Regions from separate parts of the Variovorax sp. PBL-E5 genome, predicted to be linked through region 3. Evidence: predicted binding sites of a transcription regulator. Region 3 holds the regulator's gene; each other region holds the start of a gene.

What was found. The regulator sigma-54, encoded in region 3, starts transcription at its own class of promoters, with help from an activator protein. The targets are predictions, from matches to a motif close to TGGCANGNAANCTGCTTT.
Region 1: the regulator sigma-54 is predicted to act here: its motif matches at 1,647-1,664, upstream of WDLP6_RS00595 (ammonium transporter).
Region 2: the regulator sigma-54 is predicted to act here: its motif matches at 2,236-2,253, upstream of WDLP6_RS15660 (transglutaminase family protein).

Annotation. Positions count from the first base shown of each region.
Region 1 is NZ_LR594671.1:117,767-124,463, reverse strand. It holds gene WDLP6_RS00600 (MFS transporter) at 138-1,544, shown strand; gene WDLP6_RS00595 (ammonium transporter) at 1,725-2,927, shown strand; gene WDLP6_RS35340 (autotransporter outer membrane beta-barrel domain-containing protein) at 2,949-6,697, opposite strand, start outside.
Region 2 is NZ_LR594671.1:3,223,961-3,230,657, reverse strand. It holds gene WDLP6_RS15660 (transglutaminase family protein) at 1-2,181, opposite strand, end outside; gene WDLP6_RS15655 (DNA internalization-related competence protein ComEC/Rec2) at 2,348-4,756, shown strand; gene WDLP6_RS15650 (circularly permuted type 2 ATP-grasp protein) at 4,852-6,366, shown strand; gene WDLP6_RS15645 (alpha-E domain-containing protein) at 6,387-6,697, shown strand, end outside.
Region 3 is NZ_LR594671.1:5,194,647-5,201,343, reverse strand. It holds gene lptB (LPS export ABC transporter ATP-binding protein) at 1-771, shown strand, start outside; gene WDLP6_RS25335 (RNA polymerase factor sigma-54) at 785-2,383, shown strand; gene WDLP6_RS25330 (phospholipase D family protein) at 2,395-3,993, shown strand; gene WDLP6_RS25325 (YceI family protein) at 4,006-4,623, opposite strand; gene WDLP6_RS25320 (YceI family protein) at 4,668-5,354, opposite strand; gene WDLP6_RS25315 (cytochrome b) at 5,351-5,938, opposite strand; gene WDLP6_RS25310 (hybrid sensor histidine kinase/response regulator) at 5,960-6,697, opposite strand, start outside.

The sequences.
Region 1 (6,697 bases), 5.1 Mb from region 3:
GCCGATCGATGATCGATCGGCGGTGGGTCCCGCGGCGTTGTGGGGAAGGCTGCGTCGTTCGTACAGTGGCGCCGCGGGTCCGGGGACAAGCGTGACTTGCACATCCGCTATCCGATTCATCCACCACGGAGACAACCATGGCCAACACCGAGAAACACGAGCGCGCCAATCCCCAGTCGAAAAAGGCCGCCGCCAGCGGCTGGATCGGCTCGGCGCTCGAGTACTACGACTTCTTCATCTACGCGACGGCAGCGTCGCTGATCTTTCCCCAGATCTTCTTTCCTTCGGGGAACCCGCGGATCGCCATCATCGCGTCGCTCGCGACCTATGGCGTCGGCTACGTCGCGCGGCCCATCGGCGCCTTCGTGCTCGGGCACATGGGCGACACCCATGGCCGCAAGCAGGTCCTGATCGTCTGCATGTTCCTCATGGGCTTCTCGACGATGGCGGTCGGGCTCCTGCCGACGTACCAGCAGGTCGGGCTGTGGGCGCCGGCGCTGCTGGTCGCGCTGCGGCTGATCCAGGGCTTCGCGGTGGCCGGCGAGATTTCCGGTGCCAGCTCGATGATCCTGGAGCACGCGCCCTTCGGCCGGCGCGGCTTCTTCGCCAGCTTCACGCTGCAGGGCGTGCAGGCCGGGCAGATCCTGGCCGCGGCGGTCTTCCTGCCGCTGGCGCACTTCATGCCCGAGGACACCTTCAACAGCTGGGGCTGGCGCATTCCCTTCCTGCTCAGCTTCGTGGTCATCGTGGCGGGCTACATCATCCGCCGCGAGGTCGAGGAGACGCCCGCCTTTGCCGAAGAAGGCCAGCACGGCGAACTGCCCAAGGCGCCGATCATCCAGGCCTTCCAGCTCAGCTGGCGGGACATGATCCGCGTCGTCTGCATGTCGCTGATGAACGTGATCCCCGTGGTGGCCACGGTGTTCGGTGCGGCCTACGCGGTGCAGCCGGCCTACGGCATCGGCTTCCAGAAGGACATCTACCTGTGGATTCCGGTGCTGGGCAACATCCTGGCGGTGCTGGTCATTCCCTATGTGGGCAACCTCTCGGACCGTATCGGCCGCAAGCCGCCGATCGTCGTCGGCGCGCTCGGTGCGGGGCTGCTGTCGTTCCTGTATCTCTACGCGATCAGCATCCACAACGTACCGCTGGCGATTGTCGCATCGCTGCTCATGTGGGGCATCGTCTACCAGGGCTACAACGCCGTCTTCCCGAGCTTCTACCCCGAACTGTTCCGCACGCGCACCCGGGTCTCGGCCATGGCGATCTCGCAGAACATCGGCACGACCATCACCGCGCTGCTGCCGGCACTCTTCGCCACCGTGGCGCCTCCGGGCTCGACCAACGTGCCGCTCACCATCGGCGCGATCACGCTGGGCGTGACGGTCATCTCGGCGATCGCCGCCTTCACTGCGCGGGAGACCTACCGGGTTCATCTGAACGACCTCGGACAATCGGGCGCAGCGCCCGTCGACAAGCTGGAATACGACCGACTGCGGGCGCAAGCCATGGCCGACGCGAGGCTGGCCAAGGCCGGCGTCTGAGCAGCGGGGCGATCGGAGGATCGCCTCTCGCCCCGACGGCGCGTGCTTTTTCGGTGCGCGACGCCATGGTCCCAGGCAATCGGCACCAGGATCGCGCTCCACGGGCACCATTTTTGCTTGCGATTGGTACGCGTCCGTGCAAGGCGGACGAAGCGCACCAACTCAAGACAAAAACTCCCCATGGACGCACTCAATCAGGGCGCAAACGCGCTGTTCATTCTTCTCGGCGCCATCATGGTGTTGGCCATGCACGCGGGCTTCGCCTTCCTCGAACTGGGCACCGTGCGCAAGAAGAACCAGGTCAATGCGCTGGTCAAGATCCTGGTCGACTTCTCGGTTTCGACCATCGTGTATTTCCTCGTCGGCTACGGCATCGCCTACGGCACGCACTTCTTCGTCGGCGCCGATCGGCTCGCGCTCCAGAGCGGCTACGGGCTGGTGAAATTCTTCTTCCTTCTCACCTTCGCGGCCGCCATCCCGGCCATCATTTCGGGCGGCATTGCCGAGCGCGCCAAGTTCTGGCCGCAGCTCATCGCCACCGCGGTGATCGTCGGCTTCGTCTACCCGCTGTACGAAGGCATCGCATGGAACGGGGCCTTCGGCATCCAGGGCTGGATCGCGTCGCTCACCGGCAGTCCGTTCCACGACTTCGCAGGCTCGGTGGTCGTGCATGCGGTCGGCGGCTGGCTGGCGCTGCCGGCCGTGCTGCTCCTGGGCGCGCGCCGCAACCGCTACCGCGGCGACGGCTCGCTGAGCGCGCATCCACCATCGAACATTCCCTTTCTCGCACTCGGTGCATGGGTGTTGTGTGTCGGCTGGTTCGGCTTCAACGTGATGAGCGCACAGACCATCGACAAGATCTCCGGTCTGGTCGCGGTGAACTCGCTGATGGCGATGGTGGGCGGCACGCTGGTGGCGCTGGCGCTCGGCAGGAACGATCCGGGCTTCGTCTACAACGGGCCGCTGGCCGGGCTGGTGGCCGTGTGCGCCGGTTCCGACCTGATGCATCCGCTCGGCGCGCTGGTGGTGGGCGGCGTGGCGGGCGCGATCTTCGTTCTCATGTTCACGCTGGTGCAGAACAAGTGGAAGGTCGACGACGTGCTCGGCGTCTGGCCGCTGCATGGCCTGTGCGGCACCTGGGGCGGCATCGCGGCGGGCATCTTCGGCAGCAAGGCGCTGGGCGGGATCGGCGGCGTGAGCCTGCTGGCGCAATGTATCGGCGTCGCGCTCGGCGTGGCCTGGGCCCTGGTGGCCGGCGCCGCGGTCTATGGCACGCTCAAGGCGACGATGGGCCTGCGCCTGACGCAGGAAGAGGAGTACGACGGCGCGGACCTGTCGATCCATCACATCACGGCGACGCCGGAGCGCGAGGCGAACTGGTGATTCGCCAGGCCGCGGCGCGTCTTACCAGCGCACCCTGAGCCCGAGCGAAGCGCCGATCGAACTGCTCACGCGCGCCTGCCCGCCCGAGGCCCACAGCCTGCCGAGCTCGCCGTAGAGGCTGGTGCTGTCGTTGAGCGCGAGCGTGAAGCCCCCAGCCAACTCGGCGGCGGTGCTGCCCGTGCGGCTGGCGATGAACGTCGTCGCTGCCGGCGTGACGAAGCTTGCGACATCGCTGCCGCCCGAGGCCCGGTACAGGTTCAGCCGCGCATAGGGCTGCAGCCTGCCCGCCGCGGTGGCGATGTCGCCCTTCACGCGCACGCCGCCGCGCACGAGCCAACCGCTGCCAGCCTCCTGGCGCACCAGCGCCGAGGCGATGTTGGCGTCGTCCAGCGCAAGGTGCTGATGCACGAGTTGCAGCTGCGACTCGATCTGCCAGCCCTCACCCAGCACGAAGGCCTGGCCCACTTCGAACGAGGCGCTCAGGCTGGTGGCCTTGCCGTGGAGAGGCAGCCTGTCCAGGGCCTGCATGTCGTAGTGATGGCGCCCGGCCTGCAGCACGGCATCGGCGTAGAAGCCGCTGTCATTCGTCCAGGTGACGTAGCCACCGAGGTACTGGCTGTGCAGGCTGTTGCTGCCGACGGCGAGGCTGGGCTGGCCGAGCGCGAAGCCGTGGACGCTCATGCTGCCGTCGAGCTGACCGACGTACAGGCCTGCGTGCCAAGGGGTGTCGGCCAGCAGGTCGGTACCAGCCTGTACGCCCGTCAGGCGTCCGCCGCTGTGAGGACTAACGGTGCCGTCCTGGCGGATGTCCCGGCGGGTATCGAGGACGCGTGCCCAGGCGCGGCGGTTGCCGGTGGACGAAGGGGTGTCGGGGGCGCTTCCCTGCAGGCCGGCCGTGGCTGCGGCTTGCACGTCGTCGTCGCCGATGCGCTGATGCAGATTGCCGAGCATCGCGAGGTCGCCCTGGCGCAGTTGCTCGGGCAGCGCAGCGAAGAGCGGGACTTCGGCGCGGTAGCTCGGCACTTGCAGGGGTGGAGGTGGAGGTGGAGGTGGCGGCGCCTGTGGCGCCGGTGGTGCCGGTGGTGCCGGTGGTGCGGGTGGTGCCGGTGCCGGTGCCGGTGCCGGTGCCGGTGCCGGCGGCGGCAGTGTGCTGGTGGAGCGCAGGTACCAGTTCTCTCCCGCGCCCGCGGCGTCGCCGGGCTGCAGGGTGTAGGCGTAGGCGCCCGCATCCACATGGCCGCCCTGCAGCGCGAAGGCGTCCTTGGTGCCTTGTGCGGTGGTGGTGGCGCCGTTGAGGGCGCCGATGAGTTCGATGCCATTGCCACTGGTGAGCGCGCCCAGGCCCATGGTGTTGACGACTTGCACGGTGGTGTGGCCGCTGGCGCTGGCGCCGGGGCCGTTGAGCACGAGGCGGTCGCTGGCACTGGCGCTGTCGCCCAGGGTGGTGGCCAGGCGCAGGATGCCGCTGTTGCCGACGTAGGCACCGGTGACGGTGAGCGTGGTGCCGGGCGCTGTGCCGGCCAGGGAGACGGTGCCGGCATTGGTCAGACTTGCGAGGGTCTGGTCGAAGCCGGCCAGGTCGAGCGTGGCGCCGGCGGCGATGGTGTGTGCGGAGGCGGCGCTGAGGGAATTGACGGCACCTGCGCGCAAGGTGCCTTCAGAGACGATGGTGGCACCCGTGTAGGTGTTGGTGCCGCCGAGGACCAAGGTGCCGCTGCCGATCTTGCCGAGGTCGCCCGTGCCGGTGATGCCGCCGGCGAGCGTGGCGGTGAAGGCGCCGGTGTCGATGGTGGGGTCGCCCGCGCCGGTGAAGGCGATGGGGTTGGTGAGCGTGAGATTGTCGGCAGCGAAAGCGAGCGTCGTGCCGGGGTCCATGGCCAGGGAGCCGGTGCCCAGGGCGGTGCTGTTGCCCAACGCAAGTTGGCCTGTGTGCAGGGCGGTGCCGCCTGTGTAGCTGTTGCCGCTGGGGCTCGCGAGTGTCAGAGTGCCGCCACCGGTCTTGACGAGAATGCCGTTGCCGCTGATCGCGCCTTGCTGCGTCAGGGTCATGCCCGGGTCCGTGTCGAACGTGCCCGATCCGTTGAGGATCGTGGCCCGGTTCATCGTGAGGTTGCTCGTGGTCTGCAGCGTGCCGCCGTTGAAGCTGAGGCCGCCTGTGGGATCGCCCAGGTTCACGTTGCTGGATACGGAGACCACGCCGCCATTGAAGCTCGTGCCGCCCCTGTAGGTGTTGGGGCCCCCGAGGGTCAGCGTGCCGGCACCGGTTTTGGTGAGGGTGCCGTTGCCCGAGATCGGATTGGAGAAGGTGGCATCGCTGGGTTGATCGATGACGAGAACGGCGTTGTCGGTGATCGGACCGGTAGCAAAGCTCGCGGCGCTGCCGGCGAGCGTGCCGTCGATGATGATGGTGCCGCCCGTATAGCCATTGGCACCCAACAGCGTGAACATGCCCGTGCCGACCTTGATCAACGACCCACCGGCGCCCGAGATCGCGCCCGTGTAAGTCGTGCTCGTGTTGTCGCCGACCGTCAGCGTGGCCGTGCCAAGATTCACGCTGCCGGCACCAGCGAGCGAGCCGAGTGTCTGGCTGAAGTTGTGGAGGTCGAGCGCGGCACCCGCTGCCACGGTGAACCGGCTGCCCGACGCGAACGTGTTCGCCGCGCCGGCCTGCAGCGTGCCCGCGTTGACGTTCGTCGGGCCGGTGTAGCTGCTCGCGCCGGACAAAGTGAGCGTGCCGATGCCGGTCTTGGCGAGGGCACCCGGCCCTGAGATGACGCCGGTGGACGCGAGGTCGGCGTCGGTCTGGAAGGTACCCCCGCCATTCCCAAGGGTGACGGCACGCGCGGTCGTAAAGCTCGCGGTGGTCTGGAGCGTGCCGCCATCGAGGGTCAGGCCACCCGAGGTTGCGCCGAGATTGGCGTCGGAAGAAACAACCAGCGTGCCGGCACGGATGGCGGTCCCGCCGCTGTAGGTGTTGACGCCATCGAGCGTGAGTGCTCCGGGGCCTTGCTGAACAACCGAACCCGTGCCGGTGATCACATTCGCCAGATCGACCGCGATGGCCTGATTGAAGGTCAGGCTCCCACTGACGCCGATGTTCCCGATCAATGCCCAGCCGGACTGCAGAGTCAGCACGTTGCTGCCGCCGGTGAATGCGATGGCATTGGCGCGCGTGACGCCATCGGCCGCCAGGCCGCCCTCGATCGTTCCGCCGTTGACCACCGTCAGGCCAGCCCCGGAAACGCCCGCTCCTCCATGGCCGCCCGCGCCGGCCCTGCCGCCATCGCCAGGGCCGTCTCCGGTTCCGCCCACACCGCCTTTTCCGCCCTGGCCTCCCGTGATGCTGCTGTTGCTGGCGTTCGTCAAGGTCGCGCCCGACGCCGTGATGCCGACGCCCGTGCCGCCATCACCGCCGCTCCCGCCATTGCCGCCTATACCTTCGCCGTTTCCATCGCCCATGCCCACGCCCCCGCGGCCACCATCGCCCCCGGTGCCCCCGCTGATGGTGGATCGATTGACGAACTGCGCCGCCGCCGTCCCCAGCAGGCCGATGCCGCCACCACCGCCGCCGCCGCCGCCGGCTCCGCCGTTGAAGCCGCTCGCACCACCATTGCCGCCGGCTTGACCATTGCCACCCATCGACGATGCAGAGACTTCGAGCGGTCCTGCGCTCGTCTGACCATTGGCCCCACCATTGCCGCCACCGCCACCGCCACCGCCGTCTCCTTCGGTCCCGTCACTGCTGGCTCCGTTCTGGCCTGCCGCTCCGC
Region 2 (6,697 bases), 2.0 Mb from region 3:
CTGCAGCATCTTCAGGCGCGGATCGCGCGGTGGCGGATAGCCTTCCATCACGATGCGCACGCCGAGTTCGCGCGCGGTGGCCTCGACTGCGGCGACGAGATCGAGGTAGTCCTCCAGCCGCGCCAGCGGCGGCATGAAGACGTAGAGCACGCCCGAGGCGCTGCCTACCTTTTCTGCCGCCGGGCCATTGGCGCGGCGCGGGTCGCGCACCTCGACGCACAGCGCGGTGCGCGTGACCCAGCCGGCCGATTCGCCGCGTTGCGGCTGGCGCGTCGCGGCTGCATCGACGCCGGCCATCGCGTTCGCCTCGGTGCCGGCATCGCCCATCGCGGCCGTGCGGCTTCGCGCGGCCTGCAGCCGCAGCGCAACCGACGATTGCTGCGGCGTGCCGAAGGCGTAGGGCACGGTGCCGATGTCGGCCGCCTGCGCACCCTCACCGGTCGCATGGCGCGCACGCAGTGTTTCGGCACTCGGCAACACGGCGCGCGGCGCGGTCGGATCGCGCTCGATCAGGTAGGGATAGTCGCTCTTGCTCGCCCAGGGCTGCGAATCGAGCGGCAGCCGATAGCCCATCGGCGAATCGCCGGGGATCAGGTACATGCGGTCGTCGCGCAGGAACCAGGGACCGGTCTTCCACCCCGGGCCGGCGAGCGCGGGTGCATCGATGTCGGCATTCGCGGCCTCGATCGGCAGCATGTAGCCGATCACGGCATCGAGCTTCTGCGTGAACACGCGCCGCAGGCGCACGCGTTCGAGTTCGTCGTCGAGCTTCGAATCGAAGGGATCGACATTGACCGGCAGGCGGCGCTCGCGCCAGAGGTAGTAGTAGGTGTCCTCGTAGCCGGCCTGCACGAAACGGTCGGTCAGGCCGAGCTTGCCCGCCAGCGCGCTCGTGAAGCGGCGCGCATGCTCGCTGGTGTAGTGCGTGGGATGGCGCTCGTCCGCGAACAGCGCGGGGTCGTGCCACAGCGCCTGGCCGTCGGCGCGCCAGAAGATCGACAGCGCCCAGCGCGGCAGCTGTTCGCCCGGGTACCACTTGCCCTGGCCGAAATGCAGGAAGCCGCCCTGGCCGTATTCGGCGCGCAGCTTGTGCACGAGTTCGGTCGCGTAGCCGCGCTTGGTGGGGCCGAGCGCGTCGGTGTTCCACTCGGCGGCATCGCGGTCGCTGGTCGCCACGAAGGTCGGCTCGCCGCCCATCGTGAGGCGCACGTCGCCGGCCGCGAGGCGCGCATCGACGGCGTCGCCGAGCGCCAGCACCTCGGCCCATTGCGCTTCGGTGTAGGGCTTGGTCACGCGCGGCGATTCGTGGATGCGCGTGACGGTCATCTCGTGGCCGAACTCGACCTCGGCATGGTCGACCCCGCCTTCGATCGGCGCCGCGCTCGACGGCGTCGGCGTGCAGGCGAGCGGGATATGGCCTTCGCCGGCCATCAGGCCCGAGGTGGCATCGAGGCCGATCCAGCCGGCGCCGGGCAGGTAGACCTCGCACCATGCATGCAGGTCGGTGAAGTCGACCGTGGTGCCGCTCGGGCCATCGAGCGCCTTGACGTCGGGCGTGAGCTGGATCAGGTAGCCCGAGACGAAGCGCGCCGCAAGGCCGACATGCCGCAGCAACTGGACCAGCAGCCAGCCCGAGTCGCGGCAGGAGCCGGAGCCGTTGGCGAGCGTCTGTTCGGGCGTCTGCACGCCGGGCTCCATGCGGATCAGGTAGTCGACGTCCTTCTGCACCTGCTGGTTGAGGCCGACCAGGAAGTCGATGGTGCGCTGCGGCTTGCGGTCGATCTTGTCGAGATAGGCCTGCACCAGGGGCGTGGCCGGGTCGGCCACGAGGTAGGGCGCGAGTTCCTGCGACTGCGATTCGGTGTAGGTGAAGGGGAAGTTCTCGGCCTGCGGCTCGAGGAAGAAGTCGAAGGGGTTGTAGACCGCCATCTCGACCACGAGGTCGACCGTGACCTTGAAGTCCCGCGTCTTCTCGGGGAACACCAGGCGCGCCTGGTAGTTCGCGAACGGATCCTGCTGCCAGTTGATGAAGTGCTGCTCGGGCTCGACCCGCAGCGAGTACGAGATCACCTGGCTGCGGCAATGCGGCGCCGGCCGCAGCCGGATCACCTGCGGCCCGAGCTGCACCGGGCGGTCGTATCGGTAGTGCGTGACGTGGTGGAGAGCGGCGTGGATGGACATTTTTTCTCGTGACGTCGAGCGGGCCTCGGGTGAGACGCATACTAGCCCACGCAGATAGCAATTAGCGCGCCACAGAACAAGCGCAAGGGATGGATTGCAAGATGTCGTCGGGAGTTTTCGTTTGACGCCGGGCCCGGAAACGCGTGGCCTCGGTGCCTTTGCCGTGATGGCGGGCTCGGTGCCGGGCGCGGCGCTGCAATTGCAGCAGGCGGCGCTGTGGCGCTGGTGGATCTATGCGGCGATGCTTGCGGCCGCGGTAGCGGGGATGGGGTTGCTGCGTGTGGGCCGCCGCTTGCCGCGCGGCCTCGGCATGCTCGCCGCGGCGCTGCTGCTGGGCGTGCTGGCCGGTGTCGGCGCCGCAGGCTGGCGATCGGCCTGGTATGCGGACGACGCGCTCGCGCCGGCGCTGGAAGGTCGCGACGTGGACGTGGTGGGCGTGGTCGCGCAGATGCCGCAACGCAGCGAGGCTGCCGCGCGCTTCCCGCTCGAAGTCGAGTCGGTGCGCTGGGCCGATGGTGCGACGAAGGAGGGCGGCCCGCCGCGCGTGCCGCCGCGCATCGCGCTCGGCTGGTATGCGGACAACACCGGCCTCTGGGGCCGCGCGTCCGACGACCCCTCGCTGCAAAGAGCGGCGAGCGGCCTGCCCGCGCCCGTGCATGCCGGCGAGCGCTGGCGCATGACGGTGCGGCTCAAGGCGCCGCATGGCAGCCTCAATCCGCATGGCTTCGACGAGGAATTGCGGCTGTGGGAGCAGGGCGAACAGGCCACCGGCTACGTGCGCACCGGCGCCCATGACGCGCGCCCCGAGCGCATCGGCGACACCTGGCGCCATCCGGTCGAGCGAGCGCGCGAGGCCGTGCGCGATGCGGTCTTCGAGCGCGTCGCCGACCGGCGCATGGCCGGCGTGATCGCCGCGCTCGTCACCGGCGACCAGAACGCGATCGAGCGCGCCGATTGGGATGTGTTTCGCGCCACCGGCGTGGCGCACCTGATGTCGATCTCAGGTTTGCACATCACCATGTTTGCCTGGCTTGCCGCACTGGCAGTCGGCGCGCTCTGGCGCCGCAGCGGCCGGCTGATGCTGTGGTGGCCGGCGCAGCAGGCCGGTCTGGTCGGCGGCGTGCTGCTGGCGACGCTCTATTCGGTCTTCAGCGGCTGGGGCGTGCCGTCGCAGCGCACCGTGCTGATGCTGGTCACGGTCGGTCTGCTGCGTCTCGCCGGGCGTCGCTGGCCCTGGCCTTTCGTCTGGCTGTGCGCCTGTGCGGTCGTTGTGGGGGTCGATCCCTGGGCGTTGATGCAGGCGGGCTTCTGGCTGAGCTTCGTGGCCGTCGGCGTGCTGTTTGCTGCCGATCCCGGATCGCAGGGCGAAGGCCGGCCCGGCTGGATGGGCCGGGCGGCGCGGCTGTGGCACGAGCAATGGGTCGTGACGCTGGCGCTGACGCCACTCGGCCTGCTGCTGTTCCAGCAGATCTCCGTCGTCGGCCTCCTGGCCAACGCGGTCGCGATCCCCTGGGTCACGCTCGTGGTCACGCCGCTCGCCATGCTCGGCGTCGCATGGGCGCCGCTGTGGGACGTGGCTGCCCGGTCGGTGCAGGTGCTGGCCTGGCTCCTCCAATGGCTGGCCAGTCTGCCCTTCGCGACCGTGTCGATGGCCGCGCCTCCCGTGTGGGCGGCCATGGCGGGCGTGGCCGGCGGCGTGCTGCTCGCGATGCGGCTGCCGTGGTCGATGCGCGCGCTCGGGTTGCCGCTGCTGCTGCCGGTGCTGCTGTGGCAGGCGCCACGCCCGGCCGCGGGCGAGTTCGAATTGCTGGCCGCGGACATCGGCCAGGGCAATGCGGTGCTGGTGCGCACCGCCACGCACAGCCTGCTCTACGACACCGGCCCGCGCTACAGCCTCGAAAGCGATGCCGGCCACCGCGTGCTGGTGCCGCTCTTGCGCGCCTTCGGCGAGCGGCTCGATCTGCTCGTGCTGAGCCACCGCGACAGCGACCACACCGGCGGCGCGCCCGCGGTGCTCGCGATGCAGCCGCAGGCGCGCCTGCTGAGTTCGATCGAGGCCGGGCATCCGCTGCAGGCCCTGCGGGCGGCGCAGCGCTGCGTGGCTGGCCAGCACTGGACCTGGGACGGCGTCGGGTTCGAGATCGTCCATCCGCTCGCGGACGACTACACGCCATCGGTCAAGCCCAATGCCGTCTCCTGCGTGCTGCGCATCGACAACGGCCATGCGTCGGCGCTGCTGGCCGGCGACATCGAGCGGCTGCAGGAGATGGCGCTGGCGGGCCGGTCGACGGCCCTGCATGCCGACGTGCTGCTGGCGCCGCACCACGGCAGCAAGACCTCGTCGAGCCCCTTCCTGCTCGATGCCGTGCAGCCGCGCATCACGCTGGTCCAGGCCGGCTGGCGCAACCGCTTCGGCCATCCGGCGCCGGAGGTGATCGCGCGTTACCGCGCGCGCGGCATCGCCGTCGTCGACTCGCCGCACTGCGGCGCGGCCACGTGGTCAAGCGTGGTTCCGGGCACCGTGAAATGCGAGCGGCAGGAGGCCCGGCGCTACTGGCATCACCTCGTGCCCTGAGCCGAATTTGATGGCGGGCGCCTCGCAGGGGCGCGAAATCCGACGGACTTTGGCCTCGAACTTGCTAAGCTACGGCCAAGGAGATTGGTCGTCCCATGCACAAATTCGACGAGATGTACGAGCAGCTGCCCTACCACGGCGCAGCGGTGCGAAATCACTACAAGCGCTACGACCAATGGCTCGCGCAGCAGCCTGGCGAGGTGATGCGATCGCGGCGCGAAGAGGCCGAAATGATCTTCCGCCGCGTCGGCATCACCTTCGCGGTCTACGGCGCGAAGGACGAGGACGGCTCCGGCACCGAGCGCCTGATTCCCTTCGACCTGCTGCCGCGCATCATCCCGGCGCACGAGTGGGAGAGCATGGAAAAAGGCCTGGTGCAGCGCGTGACCGCGCTCAACCGCTTCATCCACGACGTCTACCACGACCAGGAAATCATCAAGGCCGGCGTCGTGCCGGCCGAGCAGATCCTGAACAACGCACAGTACCGGCCCGAGATGGCCGGCGTGAAGGTGCCCAACGACATCTACTCGCACATCTCCGGCATCGACATCGTGCGCGCACCCGACGCCGACGGCAAGGGCGAGTACTACGTGCTGGAGGACAACCTGCGCGTGCCCAGCGGCGTGAGCTACATGCTGGAGAACCGCAAGATGATGATGCGGCTCTTCCCCGACCTGTTCAGCCAGAACCGCGTCGCGCCGGTCGCCCACTATCCCGACCTGCTGCTCGAAACCTTGCGCGCCTCCGCACCGCCCGCGACCGCCGAGCCGACGGTGGTGGTGCTCACGCCCGGCATGTACAACAGCGCCTACTTCGAGCATGCCTTCCTCGCGCAGCAGATGGGCATCGAGCTGGTCGAGGGGCAGGACCTCTTCGTCAAGGACGACTTCGTCTACATGCGCACCACGCGCGGGCCGAAGCGGGTGGACGTGATCTACCGGCGCGTGGACGATGATTTTCTCGACCCCGAAGTGTTCCGCCCGACCTCGACGCTGGGCACCGCGGGCCTGATGCGCGCCTACCGCGAAGGCAACGTCGTGATCTGCAATGCGGTCGGCACCGGCGTGGCGGACGACAAGTCCATCTACCCCTATGTGCCGAAGATGATCGAGTTCTACCTGAACGAGAAGCCGATCCTCAAGAACGTGCCGACCTACATGTGCCGCAACAAGGACGAGCTCGACTACACGATGGCCAACATGAAGGACCTCGTGGTCAAGGAAGTGCACGGCGCCGGCGGCTACGGCATGCTGATCGGCCCGGCCGCGACGCAGGCCGAGATCGAGGACTTCAAGAAGGCCGTGCTGGCCAAACCCGACGGCTACATCGCGCAGCCGACGCTCGCGCTGTCGACCTCGCCGACCTTCGTCGAGGCCGGCATCGCGCCGCGCCACATCGACCTGCGGCCTTTCGTGCTGTCGGGCAAGGAAGTGCAGATGGTGCCCGGCGGACTGACGCGGGTCGCGCTCAAGGAAGGCTCGCTGGTGGTCAATTCGTCGCAGGGCGGCGGCACCAAGGACACCTGGATCCTCGAGGCCGATCGCAGCGCCAGGCCGCGCGTGCCGGCGCAGTCGCAAACGCAAGCGCAAGCGCAAACCCCGTCGACCTGACCGCAAGAGGAGATCGCACCATGTTGTCACGCACCGCCGATCACCTCTACTGGATGTCGCGCTACACCGAGCGCGCGGAGAACACCGCGCGCATGCTCGACGTCAACTACCAGACTTCGCTGCTGCCGCAGTCGGCCGAGGTCGCCAAGTACGGCTGGCAGGGGCTGCTGTCGATCAGCGAACTGCTGCCGCTCTTCAACGAGAAGCATGCGCACATCGCGCCGCGCGAGGTGATGGAGTTCATGGTCCGGGATGAATCCAATCCCTCGTCGATCCTGTCGTGCCTGCGGGCGGCGCGCGAGAACGCGCGCGCGGTGCGCGGCGCGCTCAC
Region 3 (6,697 bases):
GAAGCGACGGGCGCGGCGAGCAGCCGGCTCGAGGCACGCGGTCTGCAAAAGAGCTATGGCAGCCGCAAGGTCGTCAAGGACGTCTCGCTGGGCGTGCAGAAGGGCGAGGTGGTCGGACTGCTCGGACCCAACGGCGCGGGCAAGACCACCTCCTTCTACATGATCGTCGGACTGGTGCGTGCCGATGCCGGCGTCATCACCATCGACGGCGAGCCGATCGCGCACATGCCGATCCATCGCCGCGCCCGCATGGGCCTGAGCTACCTGCCGCAGGAAGCCTCGATCTTCCGCAAGCTCACGGTCGAGGAAAACGTGCGCGCCGTGCTCGAGCTGCAGCGCGAGCCCGACGACAAGGGCCGGCCGCTGCCGTTGAGCAAGCTGCGCATCGAAGAGCGACTGGCCGAGCTGCTGTCCGACCTGCGGGTGGACCATCTGCGCGATTCGCCGGCGCTGTCGCTGTCGGGCGGCGAGCGCCGCCGGGTCGAGATCGCGCGCGCCCTCGCCACGCAGCCGCGCTTCATCCTGCTGGACGAGCCCTTCGCCGGGATCGACCCCATCGCGGTGATCGAGATCCAGCGCATCATCAGCTTCCTGAAGGAACGCGGCATCGGCGTGCTCATCACCGATCACAACGTGCGCGAGACGCTGGGCATCTGCGATCACGCGTTCATCATCAGCGACGGGCATGTGCTGGCACAAGGCACGCCTTCGGAGATCGTCGACAACGCCGAGGTGCGGCGCGTGTACCTGGGCGAGCATTTCCGGATGTAGGGACGGCAATCCGATGAAGCAGGGTCTCTCGCTTCGAGTCTCTCAGCATCTCGCGCTCACGCCGCAGCTGCAGCAGTCGATCCGGCTGCTGCAGCTGTCCACGCTCGAGCTGAGCCAGGAAGTCGAGCAGATGCTCGACGACAACCCGTTCCTCGAACGCACCGCCGAAGAAGCGCAGCGCGAGGAGTTCGGGCTCGACGCGGCCGATGCACCGGTGCGCGACGACGATCGCCTGGCCGAGGGCGACGGCGAGCTGCCGGCCGGCCCGTCCGCGCCGCTGGCTGACGCCGGCGTCGGCAGCACGAGCACCGCGGCCGAAGCCGACGCGCCGGCCACGGCTGACAGCACGGATGGGGAGCCCGGCTGGGAAGGCGATGGCACCGTCGATGTGGCACCCGACGACAGCGAGTGGGGCGGCGACGCGCCCGCGCGCGCCAACAACCTCGGCGACGACGAGCGTGCCGATGCCACCGAACTGGCGCGCAGCCAGGAGTCGCTGCAATCTTTCCTGCACCGCCAGGCACTGGGCCTGCGGCTGGACGACAACGACCGCGCCGCGCTGCGCTTCCTGATCGAGTCGCTCAACGACGACGGCTACCTCGAGGACTCGCTGCCGGCGCTCGCCTCCGGCCTCGCGGGCGAAGACAACGACCAGTTCGACGAGCTGGTGCACCACTTCCAGGTCGCGCTCGGTCTGCTGCAGAGCCTGGAGCCGGTCGGCGTCGGCGCCCGCAGCCTCGGCGAATGCCTCACGATCCAGCTGCGCGCGCTGGCGCATGCGAACGAGGGCGACCAGGAGGCGCAGATCCGCAAGACCGCGATCGCCGTCTGCAAGCAGCCGATGGAGCTGCTCGCGCGGCGCGATTTCAAGCGCCTGGCCACGCTCACCCGCAGCAGCGAAGACACGGTGCGTGCCGCGCTGCAGGTGATCGCCAGGCTCGAGCCCAAGCCGGGGCGCCGCTTCGTCGATGTCGAGCGCAACGTCGTCGTGCCCGACGTGATCGTCACGCGCATCGGCCAGGGCACGAACGTCAAGTTCCGCGTCATGCTCAATCCCGAGGTCATGCCGCGCCTGCGCGTGCACGACATCTACGCCGGCGCGCTCAAGCAGCACAAGGGCGAGGGCAGCCAGGCGCTGTCGCAGCGCTTGCAGGAGGCGCGCTGGTTCATCAAGAACATCCAGCAGCGCTTCGACACCATCCTTCGCGTGTCCAACGCGATCGTCGAGCGGCAGAAGAGCTTCTTCGTGCATGGCGAGCTCGCGATGCGGCCGCTGGTGCTGCGCGAGATCGCCGACGAGCTCGGCCTGCACGAGTCGACCATCAGCCGCGTGACCACCGCCAAGTACATGGCGACGCCCTATGGCACCGTCGAGCTCAAGTACTTCTTCGGCTCGGCACTCGGCACCGAGACCGGCGGCAACGCGTCGAGCACCGCGGTGCGCGCGCTGATCAAGCAGTTCGTGAGCGCCGAGGACACGAGAAAGCCGCTGTCGGACAGCCAGGTCTCCGAGATGCTCAAGGAGCAGGGCATCGAATGCGCGCGCCGGACCGTGGCCAAGTACCGCGAGGCGCTGCGCATCGCGCCGGCCAATCTGCGCAAGGCCCTCTAGGGGTTCACGCGATGAACGGCCCGGGGTTCCTGTCGCGCTGGCTGGGCCTGGGGCTGGCGGCGCTGATGATGCTGTTGGCCGGCGGCTGCGCGATGCTGCCGAAGGAGTTCGCGCACACGCCCTCGAAGGCCGTCCCGGCATCGGCCGACACCGCGCTCGGCCGCATCGCGCAGGCCTCGTCGCCGGACCCGGACCTGAGCGGCTTCCGCCTCATGCCCGGCGGCGATTTCGCGCTCAACACGCGCCTTGAACTGGCGCGCCGGGCCGAGCGCACGCTCGACGTCCAGTACTACCAGATCGAGGATGACGAGACGGGCCGCTATTTCCTGCGAACGCTGCGCGATGCAGCCGAGCGCGGCGTGCGCGTGCGCCTCTTGATGGACGACCTCTACACCTCCGGCGAGGACGAACTGCTGCTCGGCCTGGCCGCGACGCCGAACGTGGAGCTGCGGCTGTTCAATCCCTTCCCGGCCGGCCGCGGCAGCCTCGTGAAGCGCTTTGCTGCCTCGCTGTTCGACTTCGACCGCGTCAACCACCGCATGCACAACAAGCTCTTCATCGCCGACGGCGCGATGGGCGTGGCCGGCGGGCGCAACATCGGCAACCAGTATTTCACCCAGACGGCCGGCGCCAACTTCCTCGACATCGACACCTTCGTGGCCGGCGCGCTGATCCCGCGGCTGGCGAGCCTGTTCGACCAGTACTGGAACAGCGACTACGTGCGGCCGATCCAGACCGTCGTCGCGACCGGCCTTTCGCCCGACGCGTTGCGGCGCAGCTTCGACGAGAAGACCGGCCCGGCGACCACGCCGGTGCCGCGTCCCTCGGCGCCGAACGACGTGCTCGGCTACAGCCCGATCCCCGAGGACATCAAGGCCGGCAAGCTGGACCTGATCTGGAACCTTGCCGAGGCCTATGCCGATTCGCCCGACCGCGTCATCGACAAGCCCGTGACCTACGGCGGCGTGCCGCTGCTCGATGTCGACAGCGTGCGCTACAACGTGGTCGAACAGATGCGGCGTTCGCGCTCCGACGTGACACTGGTGTCACCCTACCTGATTCCGGGCAAGGCCGGGCTGGAGGTGATGCGCGAGATCCGCGGGCGCGGCGTGAAGATCAGCGTCGTCACCAACTCGCTGGCGGCCACCGACGAGCCCTTGGTCCACACCGGCTACCGGCGCTATCGGCCCGACATGCTGCGGCTCGGTGCCGAGCTGTACGAGCTCAGTTCGGCGCGCACGCGGCGCAGCGTGCGGCTGGGCCTGTTCGGTTCGCAGGTCGGTCGGCTGCACGCGAAGGCGGCTGTCTTCGACGGGCGCACGCTGTTCCTGGGCTCGATGAACTTCGACCCGCGCTCGGACACGCACAACACCGAGATCGGACTCATCATCTACAGCCCCGAGATGGCGCAGCAGCTGCTGAAGCTGATCGAGGTGCTGAAGCAGCAGGGCGCCTACCGCGTGCGCTTCACGCCCGGCAGCGAACGGCTCGAGTGGGTCAGCACCGACGGCGGCACCGAGCAGGTGCTGACGCAGGAACCCGACGCGCGCCTGTGGGACCGCGTGATGCTCGAGCTGCTCGCGCCGCTGGCGCCCGAGAGTCTGTTGTAGCCCTCGGCAGGATTACTGGATATCGATGGCCTCGACCTGCACCAGCAAGTGCACCTTGTCCTCGAAGCCGAAGTTCAGTCCCCACAGGATGCCGAACTGGCTGCGCTGCACCGTGGTCTCGAAGTCGCCGCCGCACACCTGCCGGTTGATCAGCGGGCTGATGTAGCAGCCGAAGCGGCTGGCCTTGAGCGTGACCGGGCGCGTCTGGCCCAGCAGCGTGAGCGTGCCCGGCACCTCGATGACCTTGTCGCCGCTGAAGGCGATCCGGTCGGCGACGAAGCGGCCGGTCGGAAACTCGGCGACGTTGAAGAAGTCCTTGCTCAGCACATGCCGGTTCAGCAGGTCGACCCCGGTGTTGATCGAGCTGATGTCCATCGTGATGTCGACCTTGCCGCTGGCGCCGCTGCCGTCGATCTTCACCGAGCCGTCCTTGGTGCTGAAGCGGCCGCGGTTGGTGGTGGTGCCGTAGTGGCCCATCTCGTACATCACGAAGGTGTGGGTCGGGTCGACCACATAGGTGCCACCCTTGACCGGCCCGCCGCTCGGCTTGGCGGCTGCTTCGGGCGCCTGCTGCGCGGCGGCGAGCGTCGCCATGGCACCCAGTGCGGCGAGGAGGATGAACGGCTTCATGGAGGGCTTTTGCATGGCATTGGATGTGGAAAGGGGTGCTGCCGTTACAGCGGACCGAGGCCGGTCAGCACCAGCCTGAACTGGACCTGCACGTCGTCGCCCACCATCGAGGTGTCGGTCCATTCGCCGTCGCCGACCTTGAACGCGAGGCGCTGCAGGGTCAGCGTGCCGGTGGCCACGGACTGGCCGCCGCTCTGCGCGATGTCCACCGGCACGGTCACGTTCTGCGCGGTGCCCTTGATCGTCAGCTTGCCCATGACCTCGAAGTGCCCGCCGCCGGTCGCCTTGATCGCGTTCGACTGGAAGCTGGCCTTCGGAAAGCGGGCGGCGTCGAACCAGGCCGGCTTCGGCAGTTCGGCATCGCTCTGCGGCAGGCCGAGCGTGGCGCTGCCGACGTCGATCTGCAGCGCTACGCTGCCGCCCTCGGGCTTCTTCGGATCGAAGGCGATCTGGGCATCGAAGTGCTGAAACGTGCCTTCCACCGGCACGCCCATCTGCTTGGTCACGAAGGCGATCCGCCCCTGCCCGGGCACCAGCCTGGCCATCGGCCCGGCAGCGCTGGCCAGCCCTGCGACGGCAACCAATGCAGCGGCGCACAAGGCCCGCCCGGCCGGCAAAGCCAGGCCCTTTCGGAAAACACCGCGGAACCGGCTCAGCCGGGCCGCCGGTGTTGTCCCCGGCGAGGGGGGAGGCGGCGACACGAAGTGGGCAAGCCCGGGGGAGAGCTTCATACCCACATGCGATCCAGCAAATCGTCGCGGTCGACGAAGCGGTGCTTGAGCGCGGCACCGATATGCACCCCCACCACCGCGGCCAGGAGGAAGGCGCTGACCTGGTGCATCGGCTTGAGCACCGCTTCGGCAAATTCCTTGTCGACTGCCACGAAGTCCGGCAGCGGCAGCACGCCGAACAGCACGACCGGCAGCCCGAGCGCGGAGGTGTAGGCCCAGCCGAGCAGCGGCACCGCGAAGAACAGCAGATACAGCAGGAGGTGCGTGCTGCGGTAGGCGGACAGCTGCCAGCCCGGCATTGCGTCGACGATGCGCGCGCTCAGGGGCGGCGGTGGATGCGAAAGGCGCCACAGCAGGCGCACGGCGGACAGCGTCAGGATGGTGATGCCGGCCCACTTGTGCCAGTTGAAGAGCCGCAGCCGCAGCGGCGAGAAGGGCAGGCCGGCCATGTACAGCCCGACGCTGAACGACGCCGCGATCATCAGCGCGAGCAGCCAGTGCAGCGCGATCGCCACCGCGCCGTAGCGACGGCCGCCGCCGGGGCGGGGCCTGGCCACGGGATGCTTCAGCGGCTCGGCGGACATGCGTGGAGCATAAGCCGCCGCTCAGACTTTTGCGCACAGCAGCAGCAACTCGCGCAGCGCCTGCGGCTGCACCGGCTTGCGCAGCGCACCCCAGCCGCGGTCGCGCGCGAGATTCTGCGTCGCTTCGTCGATATCGGCCGAGATCAGCGCGATGGCCAGCTGGGGCCGCTGCCGCTGCAGCTGCTCGGCCAGCGCGATGCCGTCGAGTTCGCCCGGCAGGCGGATGTCGCACAGCGCGATGTCGATCGATGGCAGATCGGCCAGCGCGATCGCCTCGGCGGCGCTGCCGTAGACGCGCGGCCGCGCGCCCCACAGGTGCAGCAGCGCGGCGATGCTGTCGGCGACCACCGCGTTGTCCTCGACCACCAGCACGGCCAATCCGGCACGCAGGCCGGCGTTCGCGTCCGGGGCAGTGGCGTCGGCGGCCTGCAGCGGCGCGTCGCTCGCCGCCTGCGCAAGGCGCGCGTCGGCCGGCGCGGCCGGCACCACGAAGCCGAACACCGAGCCCTGGCCCGGCCGCGAACGCAGGCTGACCTGCAGGCCGAGCCGCTGCGCGAGCCGGCGCACGATCGCCAGCCCGAGCCCGTGTCCGCGCTGCAGGTTGCGCTCGACGTTGCCGACCTGCTCGAAGTCGCCGAAGACGCGCTCCTGCGCCTCGAAGGCGATGCCGATGCCCGCGTCGCGCACCTCGACGCGCCAGCCGCCGCTGCGCCGGCGGCAGGCGAGCAGCACGCGGCCTTGCGGCGTGAACTTGAGCGC